DNA from 3 places in the Limimaricola variabilis genome. Region 3 is predicted to be linked to each of the others. Evidence: riboswitches for the same ligand, from Rfam matches in the RefSeq annotation. Region 3 holds a riboswitch; each other region holds the start of a gene.

Region 1 (3,270 bases), 1.5 Mb from region 3:
TTTATCCCCGAGACAGCACAGGAGGACGTCATGTTCGACTATAGCGACAGCCATTCCACGATCTCGTCGGATCGCGTGAACGGCACCGAGGTCTACGGCGCCGGTGGCGAGAAGATCGGCCATATCGACCACCTCGTGATCGACAAGAAATCCGGCAAGATCACCTATGCGGTAATGGGGTTCGGCGGCTTCCTCGGCATGGGCGAGGAGCATCACCCGATTCCCTGGGCCAAGCTGGAATACGACACCGCCCTCGGCGGCTACCGCACCGACATCACCGAGAGCCAGCTCCAGGGGGCGCCGGAGCGGCCCGAGCGCTGGTACGAGGACCGGCGTTGGGAAGAGGCGACCTACGCCCATTACGGCGCGCCCTATTACTGGATCTGAGCCGCGAGAGCGCGCAAGAAAGAAGGCCGCCGGGGGGAGTGCCCCGGCGGCCTTTCTTCGTCGCTGAGCGGTAGCCTCAACCGATGCGGCCGCGATGGCCCCCGGTCTGGCCCCGGTCGAGCAGATAGTGATCGAGCAGCACGCAGGCCATCATCGCCTCGGCCACCGGTACGGCGCGAATGCCGACGCAGGGGTCGTGGCGGCCCTTGGTGATGACTTCGGTCGGGCTGCCGTCCAGCTTGATCGACTTGCGCGGGCTCAGGATCGAAGAGGTGGGCTTTACCGCAAAGCGCACCACCACGTCCTGCCCCGAGCTGATCCCGCCGAGGATGCCGCCCGCATGGTTGGAGCCGTATTCGGGGCCGTTTTCGCCCATGAAGATCTCGTCGGCATTGTCGCGCCCGGTCAGCGCCGCCGCCGCCATGCCCTCGCCGATCTCGACCCCCTTCACGGCGTTGATCGACATCATCGCCGCCGCCAGGTCGGTGTCGAGCTTGCCATAGACCGGCGCCCCGAGCCCGGCGGGCACGCCGGAGGCCACCACCTCGATCATCGCGCCGACCGAATTGTGGTCCTTGCGCAGCGCGTCGAGATAGTCGGCCCATTCGCCCGCCGCCTGCGCGTCGGGGCACCAGAAATCGTTGCGGGCGATCTCCTCCATGTCGATCTTCGCGCGGTCGATCTTCTTCTCGCCCATCTGCACCATGTAGCCGGTGATTTTCAGGCCCGGCAATGCAGCCTTGAGCGCGGCCCGCGCCACGCCGCCCGCTGCCACCCGCGCGGCGGTCTCGCGCGCGCTCGACCGCCCGCCGCCGCGATAGTCGCGCAGCCCGTATTTCAGGTGATAGGCGATGTCGGCATGGCCGGGGCGGAAGGTCTCGGCGATGTCGCCGTAATCCTTGGAGCGCTGGTCGGTGTTGCGGATCATCAGCTGGATCGGCGTGCCGGTGGCGCGGCCGTCGAACACGCCCGACAGGATCTCCACCGCGTCGGGCTCGCGCCGCTGCGTGGTGTGCTTGTTCTGGCCGGGGCGGCGCTTGTCGAGCCAGACCTGCAGGTCCTCCTCGCGGATCTCCACCCCCGGCGGGCAGCCATCGACCGTGGCGCCAAGCGCGGGCCCGTGGCTTTCGCCCCATGTGGTGACGCGGAACAGGTGGCCGAAGCTGTTGAGGGACATGCGCGCTCTCCTTGATCGCGCCGGTCTTAGCGCGGGCGGACGGCTGGGGAAAGGCCACGGGGCTTGCGCGCCGCGCCCGATGCCCTAATGTCCGCCCCACCTCGGGGGGCCACTGGCTGAGATGCGCATCGCGCGGACCCGTTGAACCTGAACCGGATCACACCGGCGGAGGGAAGGTGACGGGACATCGCTCCGCCTTTGCTCTGCCCGCATCGGAGGATGACCATGCACCATCGCCTGATCGCGGGTCTCGCCCTCGCGCTCGTCGCCTCGCCGGCGGTCGCGCAGGACCGGACCCTTACCGTCTACGCACCCGACTACTTCGCCTCCGAATGGGGCCCCGGCCCCGCCATCAAGGAGGCCTTCGAGGCCGAGTGCGACTGCACGATCGACTACCAGACCGGCGACCTGCTGCCGCGGCTCAAGCTCGAGGGCGCGCGCGCCGAGGCCGACGTGGCCATCGGATTTGATTCGACCGAGATGAAGCAGGCCCGCGAGACCGGGCTCTTCGCGCCGCACGGCGTCGACACCGGCGCGCTGACCCTGCCGATCGACTGGGATGACGAGGTCTTCCTGCCCTTCGACTGGTCCTACCTCGCCTTCGTCTACGACAACGAGGCGCTCGAGAAGGTGCCCGGCAGCTTCGAGGAGCTGGTCGCGGCCTCCGACGATCTGCGCATCGCGATCCAGGATCCGCGCAGCTCGGTTTCGGGCCTGTCGCTGGCGCTCTGGGCCGAAGAGGTGTTCGGTGACGAGGTCGAGGCCAAGTGGGCGAAGCTCGCGCCCAAGATCACCACGGTGACGCCGGGCTGGTCCGAGGCCTACGGTCTCTTCACCGAGGGCGAGGTCGACATGGTGCTGTCCTACACCACCTCGCCCGCCTACCACGCGATCGCCGAGGAGGACGACACCGTATCGGCGGCGATCTTCGAGGAAGGTCACTACATGACCATCGAGCTGGCCGCCCGTCTCGCCGGCAGCGAAGAGCCCGAGCTGGCCAAGCAGTTCATGCAGTTCGTGGTCAGCCCCGAGTTCCAGTCGCTGATCCCGACCTCGAACTGGTCCTACCCCTCGGCGCTGCCGCAGGCCGAATGGCCGGAAGGCTTCCAGGCGATCGCCATGCCCGAAAAGGCGATCTGGCTGCCCGAGGACGAAGCCGACGCCAAGCGCGACGCAGCGATCGAGGCATGGCGGCAGGGGCTGTCGCAATAACGCGCGGCATGCGTTGGCCTGGCGGCATCGCCGCCGGGCTGGTGATCGCGCTGACGCTGGGAACGCTCGGGGCGGTAGCTTGGCGAGCGGGATTCGCGCTGCGTCTCGGCCCCGCCGACTTGGCCGCGATCCGGTTCACGGTCTGGCAGGCGGCGCTCTCGGCGGCCCTGTCGGTGATGCTCGCCGTGCCGGTGGCGCGAGCGCTGGCGCGACGGCGCTTCTTCGGGCGCGCGGCGCTGGTCACGCTTCTCGGCGCGCCCTTCATCCTGCCGGTGATCGTCGCGGTGATCGGCCTGATCGGCGTGTTCGGACGCGGCGGGCTTCTCAACGACGCGCTGGCGCTGTTCGGGCTGGGCCCGGTCTCGGTCTATGGATGGCACGGCGTGGTGCTGGCGCATGTGTTCTTCAACCTGCCGCTGGCGGTCCGGCTGATCCTGCAGGGCTGGCTGGCGATCCCGGCGGAGCGTTTCCGCCTCGCCGCCTCGCTCGGCGCG
Region 2 (3,270 bases), on a different replicon from region 3:
CGCGCCGCCAGCCCGCGACAGTCGATGTCGCCGGGGCCGGGCCGGGCCTCGCCGGTCTCGAAGACCACGCCCTGCGCCGCGAGCCGGGCGCGCAGCCTCGCCAGCGTCGCGCGCGGATCGAGATGCGCCTCCCCCGCGACATGCAGCCCGCGCCGCGCCTGCCCGGCGAGATCCGGCTCCAGCGCCGCGATGCCCTCGGCCTCGAGCGGCGCGCCCGGCACCCGCCGGGCAAAACGCGCGAGCTCGGCCCGATCGCGGTCGAGCGCCAGCACCAGCGTGCCACGCCGGATCACCCGCGCGCCCTGCCCCGCCCACCAATCGGCGGCGGCGCGGCCCAGACGCACCACCGGCTCCTCGGCCGTCTCGCCCTCGCAATCGGGCGCCAGCATGCCGCCGGCCCACCACGAACAGTGATGCGGCCCGGCCTGCCCCGCGCGGTCGATCACCGTGACCGCGCGGCCGCGGCCCGACAGCTCGGCCGCGACCGCGAGGCCCATCACCCCGCCGCCGATCACCCGGATCATCTCCGGCCCTCGTGGAAATGATCGACCGGGCCGTGGCCCGACCCGATGCCGAGCGCCGCGCCGCCGCGGATCGCCCCCTCGAGCCAGCGCCGGGCGCGCTCCAGCGCCGCCTCGGGCGGGCGCCCCAGCGCCATCAGCGCCGCCAGCGCCGCGGCGAGGCTGCAGCCGGTGCCATGGGTGGCGCGGGTGTCGATCCGCGGCCCGGCGGCCTCGATCACCCCGTGACGCGTCACCAACCGGTCGACGCAGCAGCCGCCCTGCGCATGGCCGCCCTTCATCAACACCGCGCCCGCACCGAGGTCGAGCAGCATCCGCCCCTGCGCCGCGATCTCCTCGGCGCTCGCGGCCTGCGCCCGGCCGGTGAGCCGCGCCGCCTCGGGCAGGTTCGGCGTCAGCAGCGTCGCGCGCGGGATCAGCCTTGCACTCAGCGCCGCCACCGCCGCGTCGTCGATCAGCGCGTCGCCTGAGGTCGCCACCATGACCGGGTCGAGCACCACCGGCCCGGCAGGATCGCCAAGCGCGTCGGCCACCGCCTCGACGGTCTCGGCGCGGCCCAGCATGCCGATCTTGATGGCGTCGGGCGGTATGTCCTCCAGCACCGCGGCGATCTGCGCCGCGACCATCTCGGGCGCGACATGCGCCACGCCGGTCACGCCGCGGGTGTTCTGCGCGGTGATCGCGGTGATTGCCGAAGTGCCATAGACGCCGAAGGCGGCGAAGGTCTTGAGGTCGGCCTGGATGCCCGCCCCGCCGCCGCTGTCGGATCCCGCGATGGTCAGGGCCGTCTTGACGCGCATCTCGCTCCCCCTTTCCGGCGGGGGTGCGGACGGACTCCGGGCGCATCTGTCCCGGGTCGCGTCTCCGTTCCCTCCGCCGGTGCTAACCGGATCAGGTTCGATGGGTCGGCTTTCGCCTCTCAGCCCTCACGGGCACCCCAACGGATTCGAGCGCGACGTTAGCCGGGCGTCCCGGTTGACGCAAGGGAGGGGGCTCCGCCCCCGGGCCTCGCGGCCCTCCCCCGGCGTATTTGGGGAATGGTGAAGGGGATCAGCGCTCCCCTTCGAAGCGGTAGATCGCGAGGCCGCGCTCGCTTTCGTCGATCTCGAGCCTGCGGTTCACCGGCGCGTGGGCGCGGCTGGCGCAGTTCGGCCGCTCGCACAGGTAGCAGTTGATGCCGATCCCGGTGGGCGTGATCCGGTCGAGATCGAGCCCCTCGGCATGGGCGAGGCGCGGCGCGTAGGCGACGTCGCATCCCAGACCGATAGCCAGTCGCGTGGCCGGCGCGCCGAGCGTGCCGCCATGCCGGGTGACGGTGCGCGCGATCGAGAAGTAGCGCGCCCCGTCGGGCATCGAAATCAGCTGCGTCTGCACCCGGTCGGGCGCCTCGAAGGCGGCGTGGATGTTCCACAGAGGACAGGTCCCGCCGAAGGAGGAGAAGGGGAATCGCCCGGCGCTGAACCGCTTGGAGATGTTGCCCGCCTGGTCGACCCGCACGAAGAAGAACGGGATGCCGCGCGCGCCCTCGCGCTGCAGCGTGGTCAGCCGGTGCGCCACCTGCTCGTAGCTGGTGCCGAAGCGGTGACCGAGGAGCTCGACGTCGTAGCGCGCCGCCTCGCAGGCCGCGAGGAACCGTCCGTAAGGCATCAGAAGGGCTGCGGCGAAGTAGTTGGCGAGCGTCACCCGCGCCAGCGCCAGCGCCGAGGGGTCGCTCAGCCCGGAGGCCGCGATCTCGTCGGCGATCTCCTGCCCCCGCTCCAGCCGGGCCAGCAGCACCGCCATCTGGAAGCGGCGACTCGGCTGGGCGAGAAGCTCGGACAGCCGCAGCTCGCTGCGATGCGCGACGTGCTGGCGCAGCCGCCCGGCCATCACCTCCGAGGGCAGGATCCGCACCCGGATGCCATGCGCGCGCAGCCGCTCGGTCAGCGCGACATGCGGCTCCGAGCGGTGCAGCTGCATCTCTTCGGCGGTGGCCTCGGCGGCGCGGTCGAGCGCGTCGACATGGTTGCGCCGCTCGAACAGCCAGGCCCGCACCGCCTGCACCGCGCGCGAGCCCTCCTCGAGCACCTCGACCTTGTCGCGGTCGGCGAGCGGGTTGGCGTCGGTCTGGCGCGCCAGCACCAGCTGCCGGTAGCGGTCGTGCAGCCGGACGAGCGCGGCGGCGACGTTCGGCGCCGCCGACAGCGCCTGCTCGATCTCGACCCGGCCGACATCCGCCTCCAGCGCCGGATCCTTGAGCGCCGCGGTCAGGTCGGCGGCGAGCTGCGCGTCGGTCTCGGGGGCCAGTTCGCTGACATTGATGTCGAAGGCTTCGGCCAGCCGCATCAGCAGCTTGGCCGATGCCGGGCGCTGGTTGCCCTCCATCAGCGTGACATAGCTGGCCGAGACGCCGAGCCGGCCGGCCATTTCGGCCTGTGTCAGCCCGAGCGAGACGCGCAGCGCCTTGAGCCGGGGGCCGATCAGGAGTTTTTCGCCGCGATCGCTCATTTCATGACTAACAATGTTTCACCAATCCCGCTGACATAACTTACAAGATTACCCGTTCGCAACAAAATTATGCTGCACCCGCGTCATGACCACACTAACCTTACAGACAGCAAGGCACCGATCCTCCCTTCGGCGCCACAACTGGAAAGGTCACGCAGATGCCTCTCGATCTCGTCCCCGCCCCCGCAGCGCCCAAGCCGGTCCTGCTGCGCGACGTGCCGGGCGCCGACCGCGTCCTGACCGACGACGCGCTGGCCCTCGC
Region 3 (3,270 bases):
TGAGGGGTCCGAGCGTGTAGAAGGGCGCCTCGTCGCAGCAGGCCAGCTGCTTGTCCATGTTCTCCTTGATCTTGTGCATGGCGACGTGGCCGGGGCCCTCGATCATCACCTGGCAGTCATGCTTCCAGGCGATCTGGGTGAGTTCGCCCAGCGTCTCCAGCTCAGCGAACTGCGCGGCGTCGTTGGCGTCGGCGATCGAGCCGGGACGCAGCCCGTCGCCCAGGGAGAACGACACGTCGTAGCGGCGGCAGATCTCGCAGATCTCCTCGAAATGCTCGTAGAGGAAGCTTTCCTTGTGATGGTGCAGGCACCACTTCGCCATGATCGAGCCGCCGCGGCTGACGATGCCGGTGGTGCGCCCCACGGTGAGCGGCACGTGGTGCAGGCGCAGACCCGCATGGATGGTGAAGTAGTCGACGCCCTGCTCGGCCTGCTCGATCAGCGTGTCGCGGAACACCTCCCAGGTGAGGTCCTCGGCGATGCCGCCAACCTTCTCCAGCGCCTGGTAGAGCGGCACCGTGCCGATCGGTACCGGAGAGTTGCGGATGATCCAGTCGCGGATGTCGTGGATGTCGCGCCCCGTGGAGAGGTCCATCACCGTGTCGGCGCCCCAGCGGATCGCCCAGACCATCTTCTCGACCTCCTCCTCCATCGAGGAGGTGACCGCCGAGTTGCCGATATTGGCGTTGATCTTCACGAGGAAGTTGCGGCCGATCACCATCGGCTCGAGCTCGGGATGGTTGATGTTCGACGGGATGATGGCGCGGCCCCGGGCGATCTCGTCGCGCACGAATTCGGGCGTGACCTGGTCGGGAATCGCGGCACCGAAGCTTTCGCCGTCGCGCGCCCGCGCCAGCGCGGCGTCGCGGCCCATGTTCTCGCGGATTGCCGCGTATTCCATCTCCGCCGTGACGATGCCCGCGCGCGCATAGGCGAGCTGCGTGACGGCGCGGTCGCCGGTGGCACGGCGCGGCAAGTGGCGGGTCGGGAAGGGGCGCAGCCGGTCCGAGGCGGCGGCGCGGCCGTTATCCTCGGGGCGCGTGGTGCGGCCTTCGTAGCGCTCTGTATCGCCGCGCGCATCGATCCAGCTTTCGCGGTTCCGCGCGAGGCCCGCCGAGGTGTCGATTGCGGTCTCGGGGTCGGTATAGGGGCCCGAGCTGTCATAGACCCGGACATCCGGCTCGCCGGCGCTCGGGTGCAGGGCAATCTCGCGCATCGGCACCCGGATCTGGGCAAACAGGCGGCCCGGGACATGGATCTTGGTGGAGGCGGGCAGCGGGCCCGTGGTGACCTTGGGCAATTCGGGCGGGGTGGTGTTGATCGTCATGCGGCGTCCTCTCGCGTCGGTGACGATCCAGCATGACAGCGGGGGGGAGTTGCGGATTCGGGCAGGCATGTAGAACGCCCGAGGCCGCGCACCGTCCCTACGCCAGTATGAACTGGATCAGGTTCGAAGGGTCCGCGCGCGCGTGGGTCCAAAGGACCTCGCCCAGCGCCATCTCAGCCCCTTGCCGGGGCCCCCCTGGTGAAGTGCCGCCACCCTGCCGCCGGGTCAGTCGCCTGTCAAGCGCGTCGCGGGCGGGTTCTGCGCATCATCGCGGTCACCGCGCCGAAGTCGGGATGCGCCTCGATCTCGGACAGGTCGAGCCGGGCGCGCGGACGCCAGTTCGGATACTCGTCCATCGTGCCGGGCATGTTGGTCGGGGCCTGCGGTCCGACCATGTCCGCCAGCCGCACGCCGACCAGCGCCGCCGGCGTCTTTGAGAGGTAGCGATAGGCCGCGACCAGCACCGCGCGGGGCATGTCCTTCTGACGTGGCAGCCGGCCGCGCAGTGCCCCGGTGGCGCGCAGCGCGTCGAGCAGGGCCCGGCGCTCGCGGGTGCGCTCGCGGGCATGGGCGTCGCTGTCCTCCTCCCCCACGAGGCCGAGTTCGCGCCGCAGCGCGATGTCCTCGCCCGCCCACCAGCGCTCCAGCACCGGCAGGTCATGGGTCGACAGGCAGGCCAGCGCCCGGGCGCGGTATTCCTCGGGGCGCTTGAAGCGGTGACCGTCCTTTTCGAAGTAGAGGATTGAGTAGGACAGGATATTGGCCGCCTGCATCGCCTCGCGGAAGCCGTCGGGCACGAAGCCCAGATCCTCGCCGATCACCACCGCGCCCTTGTCGCGGCTTTCGGCCGCCAGGACGCGCAGCAATTCGTCGAAGGGATAGCGAAGATGCGCACCGGCGCTCGCCGGTTCGCCCTCGGGGATCAGGAAGAGCTGCCACAGCGCCATGGCATGATCGATCCTGAGCGCCCCGGCATGGGCGAGCTGCGCCGCGATCATGTCGCGGAAGGGCGCGAAGTCGCGGGCCTTGAGCGCGCCGGGGTTGAAGGCCGAGAGGCCCCAATACTGGCCGTCGGCCGCGAACATGTCGGGCGGGGCGCCGACCGCGAGATCGGTCATCTGGGCCGCGCCGTCGCCCCAGCGGGCCGAGCCGTCGGGCGCTTCGCCCACCGCGAGATCGAGATAGAGCCCGATCCGCATCCCCGCATCGATGGCGGCGCGCTGGGCGGCGTTGAGCTGGCGCGCCGCCTGCCATTGCAGCCAGAGGTGAAACCGGACCGCATCGGCCTCGTCGCGGGCAAAGGCGGCGACCGCGTCGCTTTCGGCGTCGCGCAGCGGCGCGGGCCAGTTCGCGAAACCCGCGCCATGCCCCTCGGCCGTCATCTTGAGCGACAGCGCCTCTAACAGCGCATGGCGGCGCAGCGCTTCGCCGCCGCGCGCGACGAAATCGTCGAACTCGGTCTCGTCGCCGTCGAAGGGGCGACGGTCATAGGCGTGTCGTAGCGCCGCGAGCTTGGCCGGCAGGACGGCGTCGTAATCCACCAGATCGCCGTCGCGCAGCGGGGCTGCGTCGATATCGGCCGGGTCGTGGCCGGGCAGATCGTCGAGCGCGACATAGGCCGGGTTGAGAAAGCTGCGGGTCGAGGGGAAGAACGGGCTGCGTCGCCCCGGATCGCCCCAGAACAGCGCGTGGAGCGGGTTCACCCCGAGAAAATCCGCTCCCGCGCGCGCCGCGATCCGCGCCATCTCGGCGAGGTCGCGGAAATCACCGATGCCGTGATTGCGCTCCGAGCGCAGCTCGTAGAGCTGGCAGAAGATCCCCCAGGACGGCGCGTCTTCGAGCCAGTTCGGAAAGTGGCAGACGCCGTCCTCGGGCACCCGCATCTCGGTCGGTGCCGGATCGCCCGAAATCGGCGCATCGGGATCGACGCCGATCTTGTTCAG

Evidence for each region. A riboswitch is a leader RNA that binds a small molecule or an ion and turns the genes downstream of it on or off. The one in region 3 is predicted to bind thiamine pyrophosphate.
Region 1: another riboswitch for thiamine pyrophosphate. It lies ahead of thiB (thiamine ABC transporter substrate binding subunit); the one in region 3 lies ahead of thiC (phosphomethylpyrimidine synthase ThiC).
Region 2: another riboswitch for thiamine pyrophosphate. It lies ahead of thiD (bifunctional hydroxymethylpyrimidine kinase/phosphomethylpyrimidine kinase); the one in region 3 lies ahead of thiC (phosphomethylpyrimidine synthase ThiC).

The regions. Positions count from the first base shown of each region.
Region 1 is NZ_CP139691.1:2,138,700-2,141,969, reverse strand. It holds gene T8T21_RS10635 (PRC-barrel domain-containing protein) at 31-387, shown strand; gene aroC (chorismate synthase) at 464-1,564, opposite strand; TPP riboswitch at 1,657-1,755, shown strand; gene thiB (thiamine ABC transporter substrate binding subunit) at 1,790-2,776, shown strand; gene T8T21_RS10620 (thiamine/thiamine pyrophosphate ABC transporter permease ThiP) at 2,785-3,270, shown strand, end outside.
Region 2 is NZ_CP139694.1:186,909-190,178, forward strand. It holds gene T8T21_RS19280 (FAD-dependent oxidoreductase) at 1-524, opposite strand, end outside; gene thiD (bifunctional hydroxymethylpyrimidine kinase/phosphomethylpyrimidine kinase) at 521-1,321, opposite strand; TPP riboswitch at 1,373-1,471, opposite strand; gene T8T21_RS19290 (helix-turn-helix domain-containing protein) at 1,572-3,008, opposite strand; gene T8T21_RS19295 (aldolase/citrate lyase/malate synthase family protein) at 3,167-3,270, shown strand, end outside.
Region 3 is NZ_CP139691.1:418,620-421,889, forward strand. It holds gene thiC (phosphomethylpyrimidine synthase ThiC) at 1-1,327, opposite strand, end outside; TPP riboswitch at 1,404-1,534, opposite strand; gene malQ (4-alpha-glucanotransferase) at 1,564-3,270, opposite strand, start outside.